DNA from 2 places in the Gelidimonas diazotrophica genome. Region 2 is predicted to be linked to the other one. Evidence: predicted binding sites of a transcription regulator. Region 2 holds the regulator's gene; the other holds the start of a gene.
The links. The regulator FliA, encoded in region 2, starts transcription of late flagellar genes. The targets are predictions, from matches to a motif close to CTAAAGTTTNNNNNNNNNNNGCCGNTA.

Region 1 (3,418 bases), 410 kb from region 2:
TGTAAAACTATTAACCAGTTTGTCAATTGCTTCTCCAAGCAAGTTCGTAGTCTGAATCAAGTCAACTTCTACTTCCAAAAGATGTTGATTGCCATGATTAGAAACATCGGATAGCAGGTCTTTAAGTTGTGGCGCCAATATTTTATTATTTGCCATGCATTTATCCTGTTCTTGGCAAAAAACAATATAAGAAAGAACGTAAAGGTTCAGTTTTTAATTGTTTTGGTAAATTCTTGCTGGTTTAACGGTTCATTCGCCACTTCGATAACACCGCCATCCCTAGTGGCGGTTTCTTCAGCTTTCTTGTTCATCACGATAATACTGATGCGTCTATTAATAGGATTCAGAGGTTCTTTTTTATCGAAAAGCACTGCGGAAGAAAGTCCAACTACGCGGACAATTTTTGATTCCTCCATGCCGCCGGCAATTAATTCTCTGCGGGATGCATTGGCACGATCAGCTGAGAGTTCCCAGTTGCTGTACCCTTTTTCTCCGCTTGAATAGGGGGCTGAATCAGTATGCCCAGACAAACTTATCTTATTTGGGACTTGATTCAGAACTGCACCAATTTCGTGCAGGATTACCTTGGTGTATGGTTTCAGATCAGCTTTTGCAGAAGAAAACATGGGTCTGTTTTGCTCGTCAACAATTTGAATTCGCAAACCTTCAGTGGTAATGTCCAGCAATAATTGATTTTTGAATTGATTCAGCACCGGGTGAGCTGCTATGTTGGCATCAATAAGATTTTTTAGGCCTTTCAGTCGACTTGCATCAATTTTTTCAAGTGCTTTTTCTGCATCTTTCAGGTCATATTTTTTCTTTTCTGCAGCAATACGAGTTTGTTTGATTTGGCCATCCTGCCGAGTCAGGTCTTTGCCTCCGCCTGGCAAAATGCTTGAGCTATCGCCGCTCCCAGAGCCACCTGCCATTGCTACTTTAAGTGGTGTTTGGAAATATTCGGCAATACCTTGTAATGAGCCTTTTGAGGTGGAGCCAAGGAGCCACATTAAAAGAAAAAATGCCATCATAGCCGTAACAAAGTCAGCATAAGCTATTTTCCAGGCCCCTCCATTGTGACCGCCTATAGTTTTTTTAATACGCTTAACAATTATTGGGCGTGGTGCGTCATCAGCCATATCAATTCCTGAAAAAACTTATGTTTATTTTGATTTGGTTTGCTTGACGTGCTCTTCCAACTCAATAAAAGTTGGGCGCTCAGTTGAAAACAATACTTTTCTGCCAAATTCAACTGCCAGTGCAGGGGCGTAGCCATTCAGACTAGCGAGTAAGGTTACTTTTACACACTGCAGTATTTTTGAAGACTCCTGCAGTTTTTGTTCCAACAGTCCTGCTAGTGGACCCACAAATCCGTATGCTAGCAAAATGCCCAGAAATGTTCCTACCAACGCATTTGCAATCAGGATGCCCAACTCGGCAGGAGGTAGGCCCACAGATGCCATTGTATGTACTACACCCATGACTGCAGCAACAATACCGAAAGCTGGTAAGCCGTCTCCAACTTTAGCAATGCAGTTTGCAGCAACTTCGCCTTCGTGGTGATGCGTCTCCAGTTCATTGTCCATCAGGTTTTCGATCTGGAAGGCGTCCATATTTCCAGAAACCATCAATCTTAAGTAATCCGTCATGAACTCCACGATGTGGTGATCATTGAGAATATTCGGGTATTTGTTAAAAATTGGACTTTGCTCCGGTACTTCAACATCACCTTCAATAGACATCAACCCCTCTTTGCGGACTTTGCTTAATATTTCAAAAAGCAAGGACATTAATTCCATGTATAGGGCTTTATTGTATTTTGAGCCTTTGAATACAGTAGGTAATGCCTTAATGGTTGACTTGATTGCTTTGCTATTGTTGCCAACGATGAATGCTCCACTAGCGGCACCACCAATCATCAATAACTCCACTGGCTGTAAAAGTGAGGCTAGATGTCCACCCGCTATGGCAAAGCCACCAAAAACGGAGGCGATAACAATGATGTATCCAAAAATTACTAACACGTTGGGACTCTCCAGCAATCAAGTCGGGGCAAAGGGATCTATTAACACATCACCATTTTTGATGTAAAAACGTGACTTGCAGCTACAGACTGCCTATGGACGTAATAAAGCTTTAATGGTGCTGTGAACGGCACATACTACACAAACTTGAGTAAAAATCTTACTAGAACGAAACAAAAAAGTTCTTTACAGGTGCCAGCCGTAAAGATTGGGCCCACCACATTCTGAAGAGATAATGATGCTGGGATTTGCTTCGGGGATTGAAAACTCATAACTAAGCAATAGTGCTCCAGGCTTCATTTCACGAACAGCTTTTTGCCACAGGGTTGACATTGCCGCTGGTGATAGATAGGCAAAGACCACGTCATATTCAGTAAGGGATCTATGGCCGTAATCGCCTCGTATAAAGCGCGCAGAGCTTTTTCTGAATGCAGCACGCAACGCGCTCAGTAGCCAAGGCAGAGGTGCCAATTCAATGCCAATGAATATACTTTCAGGGCGTCGCACAGCCAGATGCAGGATTACCCCACCCAAGCCACTGCCAATGTCTATCATCCGAATCTGCTTGTCATGAGGGAGCAGTTTTTCAATTGATTCCCAAACTTTGACGCTTGATGGGTAAAACGGAACTTGGGTACGGAAAGTTGTCCAGAAGAACCCAAGTAAAAATATAAAAAAAACAAGGAAAAATCCGGATGGAATTTGCAGCGCAAGCGTCAGTACTATTGCGCAAGGGAAGATGAATTGTATCGGCCACCACCATGAAGCCATCTGATGGCGATAAGAGAGAGACATTGCTACAGCGCCCTGAATCAAGGAGGCTAGTATGATGTTACTGCGTATGCTAAATAATAGCCCAATGCTGGCAAACAATATAAATACGAAAATAAAACTGATAAATTGAATGAAAAGGGCCTGAGAAGCCGGAATTTTAACAAAACATTTAGCGTTTCTTGCAAGAGTAGAAAACGAACCCCTATTAATCAAAATACATTCCCTTGCGGTGATCAAGTCTGCGATGTATCTGATATCGCGGATATCGATTCGCTTTCTTTGATTTTTTTGGTTTTTCCGGCGCGTGAAGGGATATGGCAAAGACCGCACACATAGTCGTTACTTAAATCAAGTGTATGCACAATAAAATTACCACCACATTTGACGCAGCATGCGGTCGTAAGCAACTTGCTATCAAAAAAACGTACCAATGTCCATGCACGGGTTAAAGAAAACACCGGTTCCTCACCCGACTTAGTATGAGATTGTATCTGTTCAAGATAAAGCTTATACGCTTTAGTCAAAGCCATCACACCAGAGACCCCAGCGTGATCAATAAGATATTTATGAATATTGATAAATAGTGATGCGTGAATGTTTGGTTGCCAAGTTAAAAACCAGTC
Region 2 (3,418 bases):
CGCACCTTGCCCTCTTGAATAAGGGGTGAAAGCACTTTCAAGATATCACGCGCCATCGATGTCATCTGCTCACGCTCATGGCGTATGGCTTCACTGCGCCGTGTTTTTGGGTTGGTAAGGCGGCTTGGAATTGGCAATGCTGCCGGTGGTTCCACAACAATGCCAGGCATCACGGACACGCGTCCGAAAGCATTGCCCAGTGCATTGGAAAGCACACGATATTTTCCCTCGTTGATAGAAGATACCGCATACAGCACCACAAAAAGTGCAAACAGCAGCGTGATGAAATCTGCATACGAGATCAGCCAGCGATCGTGATTTTCTGCCTCCTCCTCGTACTTTTTTCGAGCCATATTATTTTTGACGCATCTCTATGCTTGCATCGCCGGGCATAAAGAAAGGAATATTGGAAGAACGCCGTTTCCTTTCGCTACACACTAGGCCCCTGAATGCATCGGCTTATTTCAAGTATCCTTCGACCCGTTCCTCGATAACCCTTGCATTGTCGCCGGTGGCTATATCCGAAAAAACGTCTATCAACATTTCACGGCGGCGCACTTCAAACCCTGCAATGGTCTTGAGCTTATGGCCGATCGGTAAAAAAACCAGATTAGCGAGGCCTACACCGTAAATAGTTGCGACAAAAGCCACGGCGATTCCGCCGCCCAGCTTGGCCGGGTCCGAGAGGTTTTCCATCACATGAATCAGCCCCAGAACTGCTCCCAGAATTCCGATTGTGGGTGAATACCCTCCCGCGGCTTCCCAGATTTTGATTGCCTGACGTTCGCGCATCTCGTAAGCTGAAACATCACATTCCAGAATTTCGCGTATTTTGCCGGGTTCGAAACCATCTATAACCAGTCGCAAACCCTTTACCACGAAAGCATCAGTAGCTGCATCCATATAAGGCTCAAGCTTCAGAAAGCCCTCACGCCGTGCCGTGACGCTCCAGGTATATATATCTCGCGCCATTGCCTGTCGGTCATCCAGTGGCGGAAAGAAAACAAGCCTGACCATTTGAACGCCACGTAAGAAACTTGACAGCCGCGTTTGCAGCAGAACAGCCCCTAGCGTACCGATGAAGACAATCACAAATGCAGCAGGCTGTAGCAGCGCATCGAGACGTCCACCCTCCAGCATTTGTCCAAATATAATTCCGGAAAATGCCAGTAATACACCGGCTAGACTACCCCAGTCCATGTCGCATCTTTAAGTGTTGACCTTAATCTGGCAACGGCCTGACTGTGCAGTTGGCACACACGAGATTCGGAAACGCCCATTACTGCCCCAATTTCTTTCATATTCAATTCCTGTTCGTAATACAACCCCATCAATAATCTTTCTCTTTCAGGGAGTTTTTCAATCGCAGCAATGACTGCCTCACGAAAATCATCGTCAAGCAGATTTTTTAAGGGGTCGCTGGAATCACCGGAGCAATGGCGATCAAGAAAATGCTCGCTATTTTCCTTATCATGAAAGTCTTCATAATAAATAAGCTGGTGGCCTGCGCCTTCGCCCAACATTTTCTGATATTCAGCCAGTGGAAGCTGCAGTTGACGGGCAACCTCCGATTCAGTAGGCGCATGGCCGAGTCTTTGCTGCAGTTCACTCATTGCCGCTTCTATCTTCCGCATATTCTGGCGCAAACTGCGCGGCAACCAGTCGCTGCTGCGCAACTCATCGAGCATTGCGCCGCGTATCCGTTGCACAGCATAAGTCTCGAATTGCGCGCCATGACTTGCTTCGTAACGGCCAATTGCATCCAGCAGACCGATCATCCCCGCCTGGACCAGATCATCCACCTCCACACTGGGTGGCAACCTTGCTTTCAGATGGTGTGCTAGTCGCTTCACCAGGGGCGCATGTTGCGCAAGAAGGTGATTTCTATCGGTTTTCCCTTGAATGGTGTACATATTCAAGTTCCGAGAGTCGCGCCACAAGTTGAAGTGGTGCGCGATCTTTGATGGTCAGGGGCTGAAATAACGAAACGACCGGCCAGCCGCCTGAATGCAACCGAAGCGCCTGCAAGCGGATAGGCATCAACGACCGAACGACCGAGACGCGTGGCACGACTAAGATGCTCATCCGCCGGCACCGACCCCATTGAATTTAGTTGAATGGCCAAATAACGGCTGGCGGCTTGCGCCATATTGCCGTAAATAACTTTGGCTTCTTTTTCTGATGCGCCGGTAACCAAAACACTGAATGATCGCCGCCCCAGCCGGGAGCTTAATCGCTTAATCAGGCCATAGGCCATCATGATGGAAGTTGGATTAGTCGAAACTTGTACCACGATCTCACTGGATGCCATTGCTGGCATAGGAAACATGTCTTCTACATCCAGTTCTCCATCCACGACGACGACATCGGATTGTGCAACCAATGTATCAAAAGTATTGGCAACATTGCTGACTTCATCAGGATCATATTTGCCGCAATAGAAGCGCTCACTAGCCAGTCTGGCCAATCCGAAGCCTTGCGCCATGGGCCTGACAATTTCTGCAACGTCACACTTTTTTCGTGCCGCATCAAGCAAGGTAACGCCATTGGGCAGCCCCAACCAGGACCCGATCCCTGTCGATTCAATACAAGCGTCGAGCAACAATACGCCGCTGCCGGCGCCAACTAATGATGCACCCAGATTTACCAGCATTGCGCTCTTGTCTTCCCTATCCGTAGCCGACAAAAAGGTGATGATGCGCGGTTTTGGCCCTGCCAGCATGCGCCGCAGACCCTCTGCCTGATCGGAACTGAAGTTAGCCAAGGTTCACCTCACGCAGGGTCTTGTCGTTCAACGCACGGGAGGCATGCGCTACGACAAAAGGCAGTTCGGCATCCTGAAACTGAAAATGGGCAGTTTCACGTTTCAATTTGAAAGCGCGATCGACCAGATACAACGGATTGGCCATATGCAGGTCTTCCGGTACGCGCTGCCCATTTGAAACATAATACAGATTCAACTTCTGCCGAATGACTGCATCCAGTACGCTGCCTATGGTTGCTGCCTCATCAAGCTTGGTAATGATGCAACCGGCCAGTCCGCCCCCCTTGTAGGCGCGAATAACTTCATTCAAAGTTTCGCCGGTAGAGGTCGCATTGAGGCACAGCAAACGTTTCACATCGGCATCAGCACCGGAAAGCATGGCCACCTGCTCCGCCACCATTTGATCGCGCTGACTGACACCGACAGTATCAATCAGCACGGTATGCTTGCTTTTCAGTTCTTTTAAAGCAATGCGCAAATCTGCCTCATCCCGCACAGAATGCACTATCACGCCAAGAATTTTGCCGTAAATACGGAGTTGTTCATGGCCGCCGATACGATAGCCGTCAGTGGTAATGAGGGCGAGCGTCCCAGTCCCGTGTCGCATGACACAACGCGCTGCAAGTTTAGCCGTAGTGGTTGTTTTTCCAACCC

Region 1: the regulator FliA is predicted to act here: its motif matches at 2,147-2,173, upstream of motA (flagellar motor stator protein MotA).

Annotation. Positions count from the first base shown of each region.
Region 1 is NZ_CM146349.1:2,611,475-2,614,892, reverse strand. It holds gene KGFNPO_RS12145 (chemotaxis protein) at 1-156, opposite strand, end outside; gene motB (flagellar motor protein MotB) at 207-1,136, opposite strand; gene motA (flagellar motor stator protein MotA) at 1,161-2,021, opposite strand; gene KGFNPO_RS12130 (class I SAM-dependent methyltransferase) at 2,208-3,032, opposite strand; gene flhC (flagellar transcriptional regulator FlhC) at 3,029-3,418, opposite strand, start outside.
Region 2 is NZ_CM146349.1:2,200,395-2,203,812, forward strand. It holds gene motD (flagellar motor protein MotD) at 1-353, opposite strand, end outside; gene KGFNPO_RS10235 (flagellar motor protein) at 460-1,200, opposite strand; gene KGFNPO_RS10240 (RNA polymerase sigma factor FliA) at 1,182-1,913, opposite strand; gene KGFNPO_RS10245 (MinD/ParA family ATP-binding protein) at 1,916-2,764, opposite strand; gene flhF (flagellar biosynthesis protein FlhF) at 2,757-3,418, opposite strand, start outside.